Regions from separate parts of the Peribacillus sp. NPDC097197 genome, predicted to be linked through region 2. Evidence: a T-box and tRNA genes for the amino acid it is inferred to sense, from the RefSeq annotation. Region 2 holds a T-box; the other holds one or more tRNA genes.
The links. The T-box of region 2 lies ahead of glyQ (glycine--tRNA ligase subunit alpha). A T-box ahead of a tRNA ligase gene usually reads a tRNA of that ligase, here a tRNA-Gly.
Positions count from the first base shown of each region.

Region 1: it encodes a tRNA-Gly, which carries the amino acid that the T-box ahead of glyQ (glycine--tRNA ligase subunit alpha) is inferred to sense. The anticodon was not compared.

Region 1 covers NZ_JBNNST010000008.1:168,295-178,618, forward strand. The annotation lists gene ACQKL6_RS12785 (hypothetical protein) at 1-230, opposite strand, end outside; gene nfsA (oxygen-insensitive NADPH nitroreductase) at 584-1,333, opposite strand; gene trmL (tRNA (uridine(34)/cytosine(34)/5-carboxymethylaminomethyluridine(34)-2'-O)-methyltransferase TrmL) at 1,403-1,891, opposite strand; gene ACQKL6_RS12800 (amidase domain-containing protein) at 1,956-2,813, opposite strand; gene queG (tRNA epoxyqueuosine(34) reductase QueG) at 3,056-4,195, opposite strand; gene ACQKL6_RS12810 (B3/B4 domain-containing protein) at 4,301-4,969, shown strand; gene ACQKL6_RS12815 (ABC transporter ATP-binding protein) at 5,057-6,787, opposite strand; tRNA gene ACQKL6_RS12820 (tRNA-Gly) at 6,967-7,040, opposite strand; tRNA gene ACQKL6_RS12825 (tRNA-Gly) at 7,211-7,284, opposite strand; gene ACQKL6_RS12830 (YbjN domain-containing protein) at 7,462-7,842, opposite strand; gene ACQKL6_RS12835 (NADP-dependent oxidoreductase) at 8,036-9,064, opposite strand; gene ACQKL6_RS12840 (MarR family winged helix-turn-helix transcriptional regulator) at 9,361-9,747, shown strand; gene ACQKL6_RS12845 (MFS transporter) at 9,760-10,324, shown strand, end outside.
Region 2 covers NZ_JBNNST010000004.1:17,008-27,331, reverse strand. The annotation lists gene yqfD (sporulation protein YqfD) at 1-869, shown strand, start outside; gene ACQKL6_RS06760 (PhoH family protein) at 873-1,835, shown strand; gene ACQKL6_RS06755 (HD family phosphohydrolase) at 2,016-4,166, shown strand; gene ybeY (rRNA maturation RNase YbeY) at 4,163-4,639, shown strand; gene ACQKL6_RS06745 (diacylglycerol kinase family protein) at 4,617-4,994, shown strand; gene ACQKL6_RS06740 (cytidine deaminase) at 5,033-5,431, shown strand; gene era (GTPase Era) at 5,424-6,353, shown strand; gene ACQKL6_RS06730 (YqzL family protein) at 6,458-6,601, shown strand; gene recO (DNA repair protein RecO) at 6,636-7,388, shown strand; T-box leader at 7,446-7,621, shown strand; gene glyQ (glycine--tRNA ligase subunit alpha) at 7,738-8,634, shown strand; gene glyS (glycine--tRNA ligase subunit beta) at 8,621-10,324, shown strand, end outside.

The DNA of each region.
Region 1 (10,324 bases), on a different contig from region 2:
GTTTTCTGTTCTTGAGCTGGCTTCTCTTTATCTGTTGTGGTTTCTTCAGATTCCCCGCTTGCTCCTATAATAATAAATGAAATGATGGCGACAATAAATGAACCACCCACTCCAATAAAACGCGATTTTGCCTTTCCGTTCTTTTTGAGTAGTGCTACTATACCTAAAATGATAAATACAAAGATAGATATGAAGCTACAAAAAAATAAAATACCACCTAATACCTGCAAATTGTTACTTCCTTTCTTATTATGAAGTTATCAGTACAAATGTTTATTATATACTTAATTAGGCTGTGAAGTTTTCTCACTATTGCCTTTGTTAATATTTACTTTGTTAAAAAGCGGATAATCTCCTTATACTTGATTTATGACATGCCTCCTTGAACCTTCGAAATAATTCATCTGAAAATTTTTTTACATCCTATCAGAAAAAGAATATCTGCATTATTTTAATTTATACAAGAAATAAGAGCCCAACACTTAGTGTCAGGCTCTTATTTTTTAAGCTCTATATAAATTAATGGGATGTAATCCTTTTAAATGGATGCTCGAACATGAAGTAGAGGATCATCCACCTATAATTATTGTTTCTTCAATCCTTGTTTTTCCACAAAGTCCTTCATATACATCCGGCTTTTCTTGCCGGCCATGTCCGCCATTTGTTGCGTCCAGGTTTCTTTCCGTTTTCCTTTGGTCCGTTGCTCATAATAGTCGGAAATCGTTTCATTGTATGCTTCTAGCTGACCGATGAAGGTCTGTTTATCCGTTTGATAGCCATTTTCATGATATACATTGGCTTGAGGAAGTCTTGGCTTTTTATCTGAACGTTTTTTTGGATATCCGACAACAAGGCCGAATAGAGGAACGACACGATGTGGGATGTCCAGGATTTCCGAAACTTGTTGAAGGTCATTACGAATACCACCAATATAGCAAATGCCGAGGTCCATTGATTCAGCAGCAAGCGCCGCATTTTGAGCAGCGAGTGCGGCATCGATACAGGCCACCATGAATTTTTCCGTACTTTCAATTGGTGCAGTAAGATCTTCATTTTCCATCTCGGCTACTATGTCCATACGATGTAAATCGGCACAAAACACGAATAAATGTCCATTATTCTCTACATATGATTGAGGTCCAGCCAATTCAGCAAGATTGGCTTTCTTTTCCGGGTCGGTCACCCCGATGATCGAATAGGCCTGGATATAGCTTGAAGTTGATGCAGCCTGTGCACACTCAACAATCGTAGAAATTTGTTTCGCAGACAATAGCTTGTCCTCAAAAGAACGGACGGAACGGTGGTCCAGAATTTTCTCGATGATGTTATTCATTGCTTTACCCCCTAATTATGTATAAGCATTCGTCAGCAAAGCATCCCCACCCCGCTGACGAATAACTCCTTAATATTCTCTTTTTAATTCCAAGTCACGGTAATCCTGTTGTCTTAACGCCTCATAAATCAAGATGGCGGCCGTATTGGAAAGGTTCAGTGACCGAATTTTATCCGTCATTGGAATACGGAGACATCTGTCCATATTCTCTTTGATCAACTCTTTTGGCAGTCCTGTCGTTTCGCGTCCGAAAATAAAATAAATTTCACTTTCTTGATCACTGTAATCGAAGGTTGTATGCGGCTGTTCACCAAATTTGGTTAAGTAATAAAATGCACCGCCGGCATTCTTCTCAAAAAACTCTTCCAATGAATCATAATAATGAATCTTCACATGTTCCCAATAATCGAGCCCAGCCCGTTTAAGCTGTTTATCATCCGTTGAAAAACCAAGCGGACGGATAAGGTGCAGGTGTGAATCCGTTCCTGCGCATGTTCTTGCGATATTTCCTGTATTTGCTGGAATCTGTGGTTGATATAAAACTACATGTATTGCCACTTCATTTTCACCTCTAGTTTAAACTTCAACTAATTATAGCATTAAACAAACAGACTAAAAACAATCACACTCTATCTAATATCACGAAAAATTTATAGACGATGTTCGGTGTATATCGAGTCGAATCCTCATACGTCCAATATCGATGGCGACTATTCATCGTATGGGCATTCACAAGGGGCATGCCTTTTTGGTCCTTTGCCGTCACAATCAAGTTATGATCGAACCGCCCGTCACCTTCAAAGTCAATGCACAGGATGTCACCCAGGTTCAATTCCTGTGCCGTCTCCACTTCTTTTGTCCTGATCCCTTTCCCTCCCTTAAGCAGATGATACAAAGAATGAGCTGTCGTCCAGGTATAGCTCCAATTCTTTCCTCTGATCCACCACCCTTTATTCTTGTTCGGCTCGCCCCACATCGGGATGTTCCCGGCATGCAAGCACTGGGAAATAAAGTTGGTGCAGTCATCCGTGAATTTATAATACTGTGGATTGAACTCATTCCACCATCGCTCCGCATACTGAACCGCCTTCATCCGGTCATACTTATAAGTAAGCCGATCCAAACCCACTTCCCAATTTTCCGGGTCCTCGTCAGGTTCTAAATCAGGTTCAAGCTCCCGTTCTTCTATTAAGTATTCATCCCGAAACCGCGCCTCCCTCTCTTCCATCTCCTCTTCTATATAGAAGCCATCCTCCTGCTTCATTAAATACTGCAGATGCACTTGATAGGTCAGGATTTTCAAATCCCCTTCCTGCCGTTCCGAGTCAACCTTTCCAGCAGCATTCACACGGACAATTTCCGTATCATGCTTCTTCAGTGCTTCCTTTTTCAGATAGATCTTACCCTCTCCCCGTACATGCTCATTGGAAGTGTAAAGTTCAACCCTTTCCTGTAAAAGCCGTTTCAACTGTTCCCTCAAAATCAAGCCCTCCTTCATAGCACCTCTTCTAATGTGTATGAAGGAGGGCTTGGTTAAAAACACAACTTCATTCGGTCCATTGCTCAACTGAGGAGCAATTATCGGTCGATGGGGAAGTTTTATCAGTCAATTCGGCTTTTTATCGGTCGTTTTGCCACTTTTATCGGTCAAATCACACTATTTATCGGTCAAACTGCTAAAAATGGAAAGGCCCCGAATGGTTGCATTCGGGGCCTTCCTTTTTATTCAGTATGGTAAGTGAACTGTAATCCTTTTTCAATTTCCGCGAGCACTTCTTCGTCTTTTTCCTTCAACCTGGCTTCTTCCAAAATGGAGGTCGACCGTTCCCGACCGATTTTCCCGATCGCCCAGGCAGCCGTGCCACGCAAAACGGGGCGCGGGTCTTCTTGCATGATTTGGATCAGTTCCGGCATGGCGGTTTCATCCTTAAAGTGAGCCAATGCCAAGATGGCATTCCGCTGAATCGGCTTTTTGCCACGCCATGATCCAGATACATGTCCGTATGTCTCTTTAAAATCGCGATTGGAGATGGTGAGCAATGGCTTCAGCAGCGGTTTGGCAAGCTCGGGATCCGGCTCCATCTCTTCATGAAAATGAAAATCCATCCCTTTATTTTTTGGACAGACAGTCTGACACGTATCACATCCATATAACCGGTTGCCTATTTTCGTCCTGAATTCATCCGGAAGGAAATCTTTCGTCTGCGTCAAAAATGCAATACAGCGTTTGGCATTCAACTGTCCACCTTGCACAAGGGCACCTGTTGGGCATACATCCACACACTTATTGCATGTGCCGCACTGATCCTCCATCGGCTGATCCGGCTCGAACGGCAAGTTGGTAATCATGTCACCCAAATACACATACGAACCAAATTCCGGAGTGATGATCATGCTGTTTTTAGCGCTCCATCCGATTCCTGCCCGCTCTGCAACGGCCCGGTCCGAAAGTTCGCCCGTATCCACCATTGATTTCGCCATGGCTCCAGGGACTTTCCCTTTTATAAAATCTTCAAGTAGCTGCAGTTTATTACGGAGCACGGTATGGTAATCCGTTCCCCAGGAGGCCCGGCAAAAAATCCCGCGGCGCTCTCCTTTCTTGCTTTGAGGGGCATCCTTCAATTTCGAAGGGTAGGCAAGCGCAATTGATATGATTGATTGCGGTTTATCGAAGATCAATTCGGGCCTGACCCTTTTTTCGATATCCTTTTCTTCGAAGCCGGACTGATAATCCATCTCCTGCTGTCGGATCAGCCTGCTTTTCAACTCCGTGAACGTCGTGGCCGACGTAAAACCGATTTTATCGATGCCTATTTCCTTACTATATATAATCACTTCTTGCTTGAGTGCATGCATATCCATTTCTATCACCTTCGTTCTCTTCATTCTACCCAATGATGCTTGTAACATATCAAACCATTGGTATCTATGATAAACTAATTTCAATCATTTTTGGAGGTGTATCACTTGGAAATTAAGATTTCCTCTAATCTCGCAAGCAAAGTTCCCGATTTCAAGATTGGTTTCATTACATACGAAAACATCGAAGTCGGCCCCTCGCCGCAAATGGTAAAAGGGAGACTTCAATTATTTCAAGAAGCTTTATTTTTTGATCTTGAAGAAAAGGAACTCACGGATTTTCCGGGTATCAAAGAATGGCGGGAAATTTTCAAAATGACCGGGACGAACCCTTCACGCTATCGCCCTTCCGTCGAGGCCCTATACCGCCGAGTCAAAAAGCAGAATTACTTATCCCCTATCCATTCAGCCATCGACTTGAATAACTTCTTCTCGCTTTTATACGAGGTCCCGATTGGCATCTATGATGCAGATGCATTATCAGGTGATCTCTCCATTAAAATTGGTGGAAGTCCGGACCAATATCCTGGATTGAATGGGCGGGTGAACTCGATGGAAAACATGATCGTTTCAGCTGATGATGACGGCGCATTCGGGAGTCCCTACGTCGATTCGGAACGGACGAAGGTCACCGAAGACACCAAACATGCCATCCAGATCATCTATTTACAAGCAAAGACACCCATCAAAGAAGCCGAACAGCTCACAAAGTCATTGATGGATATGTTCCTCGAGATTCACGGCGGAGAAGGATCTTTTTCCGTCCTAGAAGGATAATGCAAAAACATGAGTCATATCGAGATAATGGCTCATGTTTTTTTTGTGTATTTTTTAACAGATTCGGAGGCTCCTCCCCTGAAGTGCTCAATTCTGCAGTTGTAATTGCTGCGTGGCTAGCTTTCGATACAAGCCATGACTTGCAAGCAATTCTTCATGTGTCCCCGCCCCAGTAATCCGCCCTTCTTCCACAACCAGTAATCGATCCGCATCAATGACCGTCGACAGCCGATGGGCAATGATCAGGGTCGTCCTGCCCGCCATCAGGTTCTTGATGGCATGCTGAACAAGAAGTTCCGATTCACTATCGAGATTGGATGTCGCTTCGTCCAATAGCAGGATTTTCGGATTGCGCAACACAGCCCGGGCAATGGCAATCCGCTGCCGTTGACCACCCGATAACTTCACGCCTCTTTCCCCTACCTCCGTATCAAAGCCATCCGGAAGCCTTTCGATAAACTGGTTGGCATTTGCCATCTTTGCTGCGTCGATGATTTCATCCATTTCAACTTGACGGCCTAGCCCGTACGCTATATTTTCTTTTATCGTCCCCGTCATGATTGGACTTTCCTGTGACACATACCCAATTTGCGACCGCCATATGGAAAGTTCAATATCCTTAATTGGCACCGTTCCCAACGAGACCATCCCATTCGTGGGTTCATAAAAACGTTCAATCAACGAAAATATCGTCGTCTTCCCACCACCGCTTGGTCCCACCAGGGCGACCGTCTTATTGGCAGGAACCGTAAACGATAAATCATTCAAAATGGGCTTAGACGCTTGATAGGAAAATGATACATCCTTAAACGTCAAATCAGCTGTGACCAATGTGTCATGCTTCCCTTCATAGGTTTCACCAGGTATCGAAAGGACGCCCTGGATTCGTTCCGTCGCTCCCATCGCCTTTTGAAATGCCGTAAAAAATGAGGCCATCTGACTAAAGGGCACGATGATTTGGATCATATAAATAATGATGGCAACAAGTGTCCCCGCTGTCAGTGCACCAGAAGCCACCCGAACTCCCCCATATCCAATAAGGATCACGAGAATCACCATCATGATTGTCGTCATGAAGGGGGAAATGATGGCTTGGATCCTAGCCTCCTTCAATCCAAAACGAAAGAGCTCACCAACGCCACGATTTCCTTTTTCACGTTCCAACTCTTCGCCATTATGCGACTTCACTAAACGGACCTCGCCTAGGACCCTCCCTAGATTTCCGCTGAAGGTGGCCATTTCATCCTGCGTCTGCTTAGAGACTTTATACATCTTCCGCCCAAGCGGAATCAGGATCAGCATGGATAGTGGTACGATGCTGAGCATGATGACCGTCATCCGCCAGTCCAACAGGAATAAGATGATGATCGACCCGATGATCGATATGATCCCTGAAATGAATGTCACGAAATGATTCGTGATGATCGTCTTAATCGTATTCGTATCCTGAGTGATCCGGCTAAGCGTTTCACCGGACTGGTGGGAATCAAAAAACGATACGGGCAATTGTAAAATATGATCCCATAATTTCCGACGGATTCCAGCTACAACATTTTCACCGATATAGCTCAGAAAGTAGAAGGAAAAACCTCCCGCAACGGTCTGGACAATAAAAGCCCCTAGCAAAAGGAATATCGTTGTTCGCTCGATCCCGCTTCCAGATATCATATCGACCAGATTCTTCGTAACCAACGGGACGACGAGACTCGCCACCGTTTCCACCAAACTTAACACTACGACAAATAACACCATTCCCATTGGCAGTTTTTCCGATCTTAACAAGGAAAAAAATGATTTCACATTCAGCTTCTTATCCATGTACAACCTCATTCCTCCATTTTCGCTTACCTAAATTATAGGCAAGAGAACAGATACTTACAAATTTATACAATAAAAAGAAATCCTGCTGTAATCAGTAGGATTTCTGTTCGAAAATATAAAAAACGCAAAGCTTCGTTCTCCAAGTAACGAAACCCTGCGTTATGAGTATGTATGATTGGAGCGGGTGAAGGGAATCGAACCCTCATCATCAGCTTGGAAGGCTGAGGTTTTACCACTAAACTACACCCGCATATCCTTGTAGAATTTTATCGAATCAACTAATAAAATAATTATATAGCTTAATAGAAAAATATGCAACCGTTAAATGAAATTTTTTCATACCCGCTTGTTGTTTGAAAATAAAAAACGCAAAGCTTCGTTCTCCAGGTAACGAAACCCTGCGTTACGAGTATGTATAGTTGGAGCGGGTGAAGGGAATCGAACCCTCATCATCAGCTTGGAAGGCTGAGGTTTTACCACTAAACTACACCCGCATACCCTTGTAGAATTTTGTCGAATTACTAACAACAAAAATAATTATATAGCTAATTTCACAAAAGTGCAATAGTCTTTTCAAAAAAAATAATAATAATTCCTGGAGATAGAATTAGTATATGTTACGGCCCAACAAAGATGTTAAAAAGTTCCCGGCAAAAGGATTCTTCCAAACATTATGACCAGATCACTTCCATAAGCCTTGGATAAACTTGTTCCGCTGTTTCAAGCAACATGATAAGCTTTCGGAATGCCAAGTCCGGTAAAAATTCACCATCAAGGGAATACGAATAGCGAATCGAAATCGTCCCATTTTCCTCATATAACTTTGAAAATCGGAATTGAGCATTATATTCATTCAATAACGTATGCACGGCTGCCTTCTTATCGGGATTCTTTAGCTCCGTTACATTAAAACAAAATAAATCCGCCACTTTTTCATCTTGATTAAATGAAAAGACTAACAGGACCTTCCATCCATCCTTCAACTTCTGTTCCACTCTGAAAAAGGTGATATCTTCCTCTTTGAACTCATTCATATGGATTTTTTCACGCATTAAAAAATCTCGAAATTTCGCAACATTTGACATCATCCATCACCCTTTCTGTCTGTATATACATTTTATAACGAAATATGGCATTTTTACACATATTTCGTGCATTCCCTATAAAATAGTTAACGCGTTCCCTTTCATGGACCATAAAAAAAGCATAGTAAAGGTCTCCCTCCACTATGCCCAGTATAAAAACTTAAAGAACTGCGTATTCCGGATCGGCAACTTTGACAAGCTGCTTCCCTAGGTTCTTTCCTTTAAATAAGTCCAAGAATGCCTCAGGGGTGTTTTCGAACCCTTCCACAATGGTTTCTTCGTACTTCAGTTTACCTTGTTGCAGCCACTGCCCCAAATATGAAGCTCCTTCTTGGAAACGATCTGCATAATTCCCGACCGTGAAGCCTTTCATAAGTGCGCTTGTTTTGATCATGGCCGATTGCAGGCGTGGCCCAAAATCTTTACCTTCTGCATTATAAGAAGAGATTGCACCACATAATGGGATACGCGCATTCATATTTAACAGTTTGAAAACGGCATCCGTTACTTGGCCGCCAACATTATCGTAATACACATCGACTCCATCAGGGACTGCATTCTTCAAATCCGTTTCAAAACTTTCCTTCTTATAATTAACAGCTCCGTCAAAGCCCAGTTCTTTTGTTAAATACTCTATTTTCTCATCAGAACCGGCAATCCCCACTACCTTGGCACCTTTGATTTTTGCGATCTGTCCAACGACAGAACCGACAGCTCCAGCCGCTCCGGAAACGACGACCGTTTCGCCTTCTTGCGGTTTACCGATATCCAGTAACCCAAAGTATGCAGTCAATCCCGTCATGCCCAGTATGCCTAAATGAGTCGTGATTGGTGCCACTTTAGGATCAATCACCCTGACTTGCTTTTCATTCACGACCGTATATTCCGCCCAGTCGATATTTCCCACAACGACATCGCCTTGCTTGAAGCTGGACGATTTGGATTCCACCACTTCAGCCACGACGCCACCAGTAATGACTTTATTCAACTCAAATGGGGCAATATAGGATTTAGTATCTTGCATTCTTCCACGCATATAAGGATCAACGGATAAATAAAGCGTCCGTACTAATATCTGATTTTCTTTCGGTGAAGGAACTTCACTCTCCACAAATTTGAAATCTTCTTTGGAAGGCATCCCTTTTGGACGGTTGGCCAGTGTGATCGTTTGTTGCGTTGATTGTGTCATGCATGTTCCTCCTTGATTTTTATTACATACTATAGAAAAGTTAGCGTAGCATTGATGCAGATTAACGGTCAAAGTTTCTGCTTACTTTTTCCAATACTATTCTATATGTAGCCCTATTTGTAAATCCTAAACTTTCTTATTTTGCATCAAATGAATTTCCCAATCCACAAAACAAGAAAAATAGCACTATACAGACCATTACCATATCTGGTACACTACTATAGTTACCAAGGGTAACTATTATCAGTGAGGAGGCAATAAAAATCGAGACATATCGTAAATTCTTCCATCAACTAATGTTGTTATATAGACCCTTTGAAAACAACCTCAATATACAGCTTGGTAAACACCATCTATACAGGGCCCAATGGACGATCTTATATCGCCTATTTAATGACGGACCTTCGACGCTTGTAGAGTTATCCAATTATCAAGGTGTGGAAAAACCGACCGTCACAAGGACGATTAACCGCTTAGAAGAACTCGGGTACGTTGAACAGATTCCTGGTAAGGATAAGCGTGAAAAAATCATGCATCTTACTGAGCTGGGGAGAACCGTTTATCTGGAAGTGCGTGTAACGATTGACCGATTCGAACAGGACATCCTGATAGGCGTTTCGGAGGCTGAGCAGCAAGAAGCTATACGCGTCATGGAAAGCATAAGAAATAAACTTATAAAGTGAGGAGACAAAAAATTGCAACAAGCTGCTAAACCAAAATTATGGACGAAAGATTTTATCATCGTTTCTTCCGTCAACTTTTTCATAACGTTAATCTTTTATTTATTAATGGTCACGATCGGGGTCTATGCCGTAGAAGAATATGGTGCTACCACGAGCCAGGCAGGACTCATTACCGGAATTTTCATCATCGGTTCATTGATTGGACGGCTTTTGATCGGTCGCTTCATCAACGCCATTGGCCGGAAGAATACATTATTGATTGGATTAGTCTTCTTCACCTTGGCTACCCTTTTATACTTTGTGGATTTCGGGGTTCCTTTCCTCCTCGCCAACCGCTTAATTCATGGTTTTACAATGGGGATGGCCGGAACTGCATCTGGAACGATCGTCGCCCAGATCATACCGATTACGCGTAAAGCAGAGGGAATCGGCTATTTCAGCATGAGTGCAACATTAGCCACAGCAATCGGACCTTTCATCGGGCTATCTTTAAGTCAGCATACAAGCTTCCAAGTGATATTGATTTTCTGTGTAGCCTTGGGCATCATCGGGGTACTGACGGCTCTTTTCATATATG
Region 2 (10,324 bases):
ATATGGTGTGGGGGATAGAAGTTAAAGGGGCAAAACCGGAAACCGAACATGCCATCCGTAAAGAATTGGACAAAATGGGCGTGAAAATTGGAAAGGTGCAATTTCTAGTGGACGATGTGGATACGATACAGCGAAAGCTCTCTGATCGCATCGGTGCCCTAACCTGGGTTGGTGTGGAGCTTAAGGGGACAACCTACCATTTCCAGGTGGTGGAAAAACGGCAGCCGAAGGAAATAGAGAAAACCTCCTCACAAAATTTGGTTGCTTCAAAAAAGGCGGTCATCACCAATATGTTCATTGAAAAAGGCCAACCTAAAGTCAATGTGCATGATTATGTAAGTAAAGGACAACTTCTTGTGTCAGGGTTGATTGGGAAGGAAGATAAACCAGAAATTGTTTCGGCGCAGGGGAAAGTAATGGGGCAAACTTGGTACAAGGCGAATGTGGAAGTCCCTCTGAAAACCAATTTTTCCGTCTACAATGGTAATGAAACCAGTAAGCATTATATAAAAGTGAGCAGCTTATCTATACCTATATGGGGGTTTAAGGATCCGGGCTATAAAAAGCAGGAAAAAGAATCGACTGATCGGCCGTTTCATTTTCTGCAATGGGAACTGCCCATTTCCTATAAAGTCGAGACATTAAGGAGTAAAGACGATATCGTCCGGAGTTATACGAAGGAAGAAGCGATTAAGGAAGGGAAGAAGATGGCCCAGGCCGACTTACGGAAGCTTCTTGAAGAAGAAGACCAAATTATAGGGGAAAAAGTTTTGCACGAAAGCATGGAGAATGGTAAAGTGAAATTATCTATACATTACCAAGTTATTGAAGATATTGCTGTAGGACAACCAATCATTCAAGGAGACTAGCGAATGGCAGATGAAGTGAAGGTTATTAAGTTGGAAATTGAATCACCTAATGAAGCGGTCGCTTTATTGGGCAATGGAGATTCTAATGTAAAAGTGCTTGAAGACGAGCTGGGCATTTCGGTCATCACCCGCGGGGAAGGTATAAGCGTTGCCGGTGAATTAGAGCGGGTGACGATGGGACAGGATATCCTGAAGGCGCTGTTATCTGTGATCAGAAAAGGGATTACGATAAGTTCTAGGGATGTAATGTATGCTATAGAATTGGCTCGCAAGGGAACATTGGAATATTTCGGAGAATTATATGAAGAAGAAATTGCTAAAACGGCTAAAGGTAAATCGATTAAGGTCAAAACAATTGGCCAGCGATATTATATTCAGGCCATAAAGAAGCTCGATTTAGTATTCGGGATTGGTCCTGCTGGGACCGGGAAGACCTATCTAGCTGTAGTGATGGCAATCAATGCCTTGAAAAACGGACAGGTTAAACGAATTATCTTGACGAGACCTGCCGTTGAAGCTGGCGAAAGTTTGGGATTCCTTCCTGGGGACTTAAAAGAAAAGGTAGACCCGTACCTACGTCCGTTATATGACGCTCTTCATGACCTACTGGGGATGGAACAGACCCAAAGGATGATTGAACGCGGGACGATTGAAATCGCTCCCTTGGCCTATATGAGGGGACGTACGCTCGAGGATGCCTTTGTAATCTTGGATGAGGCACAGAATACTACCGAAGCCCAAATGAAGATGTTTTTAACGAGGCTCGGTTTTGGATCGAAAATGGTCATTACGGGAGATCGTACCCAAATCGACCTTCCAAAAGGGATGAAGTCAGGTTTGATTCGGGTTGAGGAGATTCTCAAGAATGTCAAAGGCCTTTCATTTGTGTATTTTGAACAGAGTGATGTAGTCAGGCATCCGCTCGTCGCCAAAATTATCAGCGCATATGAACAGGCAAAAGAATAGAGGGAATCCGCCAATGAAATGGCGGATTTTTTCATGGTGATTCGCTTGCCCATCATGAATGGAATGTGAAATTGTGGTGAAAAGCAAGGGTTTTATCATAACATGATGAAAAGTAGAGGGAAAACTGTTATCATTTTACATATCTAGCATATTAACCATCTTTTTTTAGGAGGACCTTCTTTGAACCGTATCCAAAAATTTTTCACCAAAATAAAAGGCCTGCTGGTCCATCGCTTTTTTCAAGTACTCTTGTTCGTCGTACTTGGTTTGTTTGCATATGGGTTAATGCTATCCAACGTTAAGCCTGAAAAGATCCAAGTGGAGCTTTTTAAGCCAGCGGAACAAACGATACGATCCACCAAGACTATAGAAGATACATATAAGACTACGAAAGAAAAAGAAGAAATTTCAAAACAGGTGGCGGATGTTTATACATTAAAAAAGGAATATGCCAAAAATAAAGTCGATTTGATCTCTTCAATTTTTGATTCTGCGATTGAAGTGAACAAAGAAACAGATCCTAATAAAGGCGGTAAAAAAGGAATTAAAAAGACGGATGGCCAAAAGGTTTCCATCTTGAAAGAAAAATTGACGGATGAGGTCAATAAAGATATAGAAGAATCTGTTTTCATGGCATTGATTCAGGCGGATGAAGATGAACTGGAGATAGCGAGGGACTCCACGATAACCGCTGTGAATAATGTGATGAGTGAGCGGATTTCGGCCAGCGATGTTGAAAATGCAAAGAAAAAAGTGGTAGATGAACTGAGCTACATGAGTATAAATAGTGATATGAAGAAGGTCTCCATATCACTTGCCCGTTCGGCGATTATTCAAAATGTTTTTTTTGATAAAGATAAAACGGAGGAACAACGCCGAAAAGCAGTGGAAAGTGTGGAACCAGTCAGGATTCTACAGGGGCAGATTATCGTCGAAGAAAATCAATTAGTGGATCGGGACGTGTACAGGCAGCTTGAATTGGCTGGGTTTTTAAGTACTGAGTCCACAATCTTTCCATATGTGGGTCTCCTACTTTATATCTTTTTAACTTTTACGGCTTTTTATTACTTTTTTTACTATTCCATAACGAAACGGGATAATAAGTACAATCAGTTGTTGGTTTTCAGCCTTGTTTTTATTTTTGCAATGGCAACGATGAAAACAGTCAGCATATTCGCTGAACTGAAAGATTCGAATTTGGAATATATTTTCCCTGCTGCCATGGCAGCGATGCTTATTAAGATATTATTAAATGATAAATTGGCTGTTGCCATGACAATTTTATTAGGATCTTATGGTACGATAATATTTAATGGCGATACGCCAGGAAATCTTGACTTCTCTATGGGGCTTTATATCATTTTTAGCGGATTGATGGCCATCATAATATTATCGCGTTCCAACTTCAAATCAAGAGTACTGGTAGCGGGTCTCATGATGTCAGTGATCAATATCGCTTTCGTCTATTCGCTCATTTTCATTATGGATGGCCATTACACAAAAGTGGAGTATCTATATTATGCGGGAGCGGCTATAGGATCTGGGCTTGGTTCTGCTGTATTGACGATGGGGCTGCTTCCATTTTTCGAGGCGGGATTCGGGATTTTATCTTCAATGAAGTTGATCGAGCTTTCCAATCCCAATCACCCTTTATTGCGAAAAATCTTGATTGAGGCACCTGGTACCTACCACCATAGCGTAATGGTTGCCAATTTAGCGGAATCTGCATGTGAAGCAATTGGCTCGAATGGGTTACTTGCAAGAGTCGGATCTTATTACCACGATATAGGCAAGACAAAGCGGCCGCACTTTTTCATCGAGAACCAGTTAAATGAGGAAAATCCGCATGATAGGCTACAACCGGTAACGAGCAAGGACATTATCATTGCCCATGCCGTTGATGGCGGAGAGATGCTTCGCAACCATAAGTTCCCGAAGGAAATTGTGGATATAGCGGAACAACATCATGGGACGACTTTATTGAAATTTTTCTATCATAAGGCATGTAAGGAAGATGAAGCGACACGCGAAGTCGACTACCGGTATCCAGGGCCCATGGCGAAAATGAAGGAAGTGGCCGTCATTGGAATTGCAGATAGTGTTGAGGCTGCAGTCAGGTCGATGAAGCATCCTACACCCGAGAAGATCGAAGAACTGGTAAGTTTCATAATCAGTGACCGGATTCAAGACGGTCAATTTGATGAATGTGACATTACTATGAGAGAATTAAGTATCGTAAAGCATTCGCTTTGTGAATCGCTGAATGGTATCTTCCACTCAAGGATCGAGTATCCTGACATGGATAAATTAGGACAGAAGGTGAAAAAATGATTTTAACAATGGATTTAATCGATGAAACGAACGAAGTGACGGAAAAAGGGCAGCAGCTTGTTGAAAGCATTTTGCAATTTGCCGCCAATAAAGAGAAGATCGAAGAAGGTACGGAACTATCCGTCACTTTTGTCGACAACAAAAGGATTCAGGAGATTAATAAAGAATACCGTAATAAGGATTCGGCTACCGATGTCATTTCTTTTGCACTGGAAGAGATGGGGGAGGAAGAAGTCGAGATTATCGGGGCGGAAATGCCTCGCATGCTTGGTGATATCATCATTTCAATTGAACGCACAAAAGAGCAGGCCGAGGAGTATGGACACTCTTTTGACCGTGAACTTGGCTTTTTAGCCCTACATGGTTTTCTTCATTTGCTAGGCTATGACCATATGACTGAAGAAGATGAAAAAGTGATGTTTTCTAGACAAAAGGAGATATTGGGGGAATATGGGCTCTCGAGAGAAGGGTAAGCCAAGGTATCCACTCGTAAAAAGCTTTTCATTTGCTTGTCAAGGGATTTTGGAAGCGGTACGGACCGAGCGAAACATACAGATCCATTTCGTGGTGATGGCAGCCGTCGTGTTCTTTGGTTGGTATTTTTCATTGAACGGAATGGAATGGTTGTTTATTTTGACGGCAATTGCTGGTACGATTGCATTAGAACTAGTGAATTCGGCCATTGAACGGGTTGTTGATTTAGTGACAGACCAAATCCATCCTCTTGCCAAGCAGGCAAAAGATATTGCAGCCGGGGCTGTATTCATATATGCTATATTTTCTATAATAGTTGGATTGATTATTTTTTTACCAAAGTTGGGTATGTAGGTTCTTTTATTCATCCAATGTAGAGGGGGAATTGTATAATGAATACGAATGAATTGATTGAAGAAGCTAAAAAAGCTAGGGAAAAGGCTTATGTCCCTTATTCAAAGTTTAAAGTGGGAGCTGCTTTATTGACTGCCGATGGTAAGGTATATCATGGCTGTAATATTGAAAATGCAGCTTACAGCATGTGTAACTGCGCGGAAAGAACGGCATTATTCAGTGCATATGCACATAATGACAAGAAGTTTAGCAAACTTGCGGTAGTAGCGGACACGGACCGACCGGTATCCCCTTGCGGAGCCTGCAGACAAGTCATTTCAGAACTATGTGAACCGGATATGATGGTTGTTTTAACCAACTTGAATGGTGATACTAAAGAATTAACAGTACAGGAATTGCTTCCAGGAGCTTTTTCACCGGAGGATTTAAATGAATAAATTAGTTAGCGATACACAGGTAAAAGGATATAAATCAGGATTTATATCCATCATCGGCCGTCCTAATGTCGGCAAGAGCACGTTTTTGAACCGTGTAATTGGTCAAAAAATCGCAATCATGAGCGACAAGCCTCAAACGACAAGAAATAAAGTTCAAGGTGTACTTACACAAAATGATTCACAAATGATCTTCATTGATACACCGGGCATTCATAAACCTAAGCATAAGCTTGGGGACTTTATGATGAAGGTTGCGACGAATACCTTGAAAGAGGTCGACCTGATTCTATTCATGATTAATGCTGAAGAAGGCTACGGTCGTGGAGATGAGTTCATCATTGAAAAGCTACAATCGGTTAATACACCCGTTTTCCTTGTAGTCAATAAAATTGATACGATGCATCCTGATGACCTTCTGCCCATCATTGAAAAGTACCAAAAACTGTATCCTTTTGCAGCGGTGGTGCCTATTTCAGCTCTTGAAGGTAATAATGTCGATACATTGCTTGCCCAAATCAAGGAACATCTTCCTGAAGGGCCACAGTTTTACCCAGCCGATCAAGTAACGGATCATCCGGAGCGTTTCATCATTTCTGAATTGGTCCGCGAAAAGGTTCTGCACTTGACTCGTGAAGAGATTCCACATTCCGTGGCTGTTGTGATTGACTCGATCAAAAAAATGGATAACAGTGACACGATCAATGTTATGGCGACCATCATTGTCGAGAGAGATTCCCAAAAAGGAATTGTCATCGGTAAGCAAGGGAAAATGCTGAAAGAAGTCGGTAGTCGCGCGAGAGTAGACATTGAGAACCTATTGGGCTCTAAGGTTTTCCTTGAGCTATGGGTCAAGGTCCAGAAAGATTGGCGTAATAAAGCTAGTCAGCTACGTGATTTTGGATTTGATGAGAAAGAATATTAATTAACAAATTTTACGCTTCATGAAAGTGTGAAAAACGGTCAAGCTAATCATTAAGGACGGATATTTATCTGATATTGCTAGTCATAATGAAGGGTGGGCTTTATATGTTGGATTTTACCTGGGAGTTATTTAGTGAGACAGGTAATGTGGACACCTATTTACTTTATAAGGAGATAGAAGTCGAAAGGCAGGAAAGACCATTAGTATCGAATGAAGAGCTAGCTGATATTGATTTTCCTGTTTCTTAAGGATTAGCTAAGGCGAGTATGGGTGGTGTCTTTTATGCTTCAGAAATGTGAAGGCATTGTCATTAGAAGGACGGCATATGGAGAAAACAATAAAATTATAACGATTTATACCCGAGAGCTAGGGAAAATAGGGGTCATGGCTAGAGGTGCGAGCAAGCCAAATAGCAGGCTTGCCGCCGTGACCCAGCTTTTTTGCTCCGGGTATTTCCTTGTTTCGACATCTAGTGGACTTGGAAGCCTTCAGCAGGGGGAAATGGTTGACTCGCTTCGTTTTATCAGGGAGGATCTTTTCGCCACTGCCTATGCTTCCTATATCGTCGAATTGCTCGATAAGAGTGTGGACGATAAAAAACCAAATCCATATCTGTTTGAATTGCTTTCACAAACTTTACATTACATAAATGAAGAATACGACACTGAGGTTTTGAAATTCATTTTTGAAATGAAAATGCTTCCTGTAAATGGAATCAACCCGGTTTTGAACCAATGTGCCGTTTGTGGGGAGACCGAAGGGGAATTTGCTTTCTCCCTAAGGGAAGCCGGGTTTATTTGTCACCGATGTTTGGACAAGGACCCTTATCATTATAAAATTTCTCCTTCTGCGGTGAAACTTCTGAGGATCTTTTATTATTTTGATTTATCCAGGCTTGGTAACATATCTGTTAAACCGGAAACTAAAAGGGAATTGTCAAAAATCATTGATGCCTATTATGAGGAATATTCAGGATTACATCTGAAGTCCAAAAAGTTTCTCAAACAGATTGATTCGATGAAAGATATGTTTTAGGTTCGAACTATTGACATTCTGGTTTTGTTTGTATAAAATTTTAATCATCAAAATAAGAAGAATGCGTCGATGGAAGAGAGTACCTGTTTTAATTCATAAAAGCGAACCCGGGATGGTGCAAGCCGGGATATGAAGACACAGGGAAGGGCGTTCCGGAGCATGATTAGGTTTGAAAAGAGGCCGTTTCATAACGGCAATTAGGGTGGAACCGCGGGTAAACTCTCGTCCCTATGCATTACGCATAGGGACGGGAGTTTTTTGTTTGCCTTGAGGAATCCTAGGCAAAAGATGCTTCCCGCCCCTGAATCTGAAATTTAGTAAGCCGCTTTAAATAATCTGGAGGTGTACGATGAATATTCAAAATATGATTTTAACTTTGCAAAAGCATTGGTCTGAGCAAGGCTGTATCTTAATGAATGCTTATGATGTCGAAAAAGGTGCCGGGACGATGAGTCCTTATACCTTCCTTAGAGCAATTGGGCCAGAACCCTGGAGTGTTGCTTACGTGGAGCCTTCAAGACGTCCTGCAGACGGCCGGTATGGAGAGAATCCTAACCGTCTTTATCAACATCATCAATTTCAAGTGATCATGAAGCCTTCTCCGGATAATATTCAAGAACTTTATTTGGAGTCATTACGGAAGCTAGGCATCAATCCATTGGAGCACGACATTCGCTTTGTTGAGGATAACTGGGAAAATCCATCCCTTGGCTGTGCGGGTCTAGGATGGGAAGTATGGTTGGATGGAATGGAGATTACCCAATTCACCTATTTCCAACAAGTTGGTGGACTAGAGTGTAAACCAGTCTCCGTCGAAATTACATACGGAATTGAACGTTTGGCTTCTTACATCCAAGACAAAGAAAATGTCTTTGAACTTGAATGGACGGATGGATTTACTGTTCGTGACATCTTTGGTCAACCGGAATACGAGCATTCGAAATATACATTCGAGACATCCAACCTTGATATGCTGTTCGAGCTTTTCACGATGTATGAAAAGGAAGCGCATCGTCAAATGGAGGAAGGTCTTGTGCATCCTGCTTATGACTATGTATTGAAGTGTTCCCATACGTTCAATCTGCTGGATGCCAGAGGTGCCATTTCAGTAACGGAAAGAACGGGTTATATTGCCCGTTGTCGTAATTTAGCGCGTAAGGTTGCCAAAACTTTTTATGAAGAGCGGGAAAAATTAGGCTTCCCAATCCTGAAAGTGAAAGGGGAGAAAACAAATGAGCAAGCGTGATTTGTTATTGGAAATTGGGTTGGAGGAGCTACCGGCTCGATTTGTTACAGCTTCTATGAAACAGTTATCCGACAAAGTACAAAAGTGGTTGACACAAAAAGCGATTGAATTTGGTGAAGTCGAAGCATTTTCAACACCAAGACGTTTGGCGATATTGGTAAAAGATGTTGCGGAATCACAAAAGGACATTGAAGAAGAAGCAAAAGGACCGGCTAAGAAGATCGCTTTGGACGCCGAAGGTAACTGGTCTAAAGCAGCGTTAGGTTTTGTAAGAGGACAAGGCATGACGGCTGAGGATATTTATTTCAAAGAACTTAAAGGTGTGGAATATGTCCATGTGAATAAATTCATCAAGGGGCAACCGACAGCTCAGTTATTGGCGGAGCTACAAGAGATCATAACTGGCATGACCTTCCCGAAAAATATGCGTTGGGCCAACCAGGACCTTCGCTTCGTCCGTCCGATTAAATGGTTAATTGCTTTGTTCGGTAAAGAAGTAGTACCTTTTACCATAGCTGAAGTAGAAACAGGCCGAGAAACGAAAGGTCATCGCTTTTTAGGTGAAAGTACAGTTATCGAAACTCCTGACCAGTATGAAAAGTCACTTAACGAACAATTTGTCATGGTCAATCCAGACAAACGCCGTACCGTGATCTTAGATCAAATCAAAAACCTGGAACAGGAGAATGGCTGGATCATCCCGGTCGATGAAAATCTTCTGGAAGAGGTAAATAACTTGGTTGAATATCCAACGGTGTTATTTGGCCGTTTTGAAGAAGAATTCCTTGAATTGCCTTCTCAGGTGCTGATTACATCGATGAAGGAACATCAACGGTATTTCCCTGTAAAAGATCAAGATGGAGAGTTGCTTCCTTTCTTCGTGACTGTTCGAAATGGGGATGACCGTCACCTGGATATGGTATCGAAAGGGAACGAAAAAGTATTGCGTGCCCGTTTATCGGATGCAGCTTTCTTCTACAAAGAAGATCAGAAAAAAGAGATTGCTGATGCTTTGAAAAAGCTGGATAGCATCGTTTACCATGAAGAAATCGGTACTCTAGCCGAGAAAACTGAACGTGTAACAGAGGTAACCGGAGCATTGGTGGATGCCTTGAAACTGAAAGTGGATAAAGAATTGGCGCTACGTGCTGCAAAAATAGCCAAGTTTGATTTAGTGAGTCATATGGTTTATGAGTTCCCTGAATTACAAGGGTACATGGGTGAAAAGTATGCCCTTCTAAAAGGTGAAGCGAAAGAAGTGGCGACAGCGATCAATGAACATTATATGCCACGACATGCAGATGACGATGTACCTCCATCCTTAATCGGGGCACTTGTGAGCGTAGCGGAAAAAATTGATACACTGGCATCATTCTTCGCCATCGGAGTGATCCCTACCGGTTCTCAGGATCCATATGCTTTAAGAAGACAAGCAAGTGGAGTCGTTCAAATTCTAGCGGAGAAAAAGTGGGATATCACACTGGAGGAACTTATCACTTTGGGTCTTAAAGGACTTGAAGCAAAAGGCCTCTTGAAACGTGATATGGATGATGTAAAAGCGGATATGCATACATTCTTTAAAGCCCGTGTGAAGCATTTGCTTCAGGAACTACACATTCGCTATGATTTAATCGATGCTGTTTTGGTTAATGAAATTGGTTATATCCATTCTGTTGTTGAACGCTCTCAG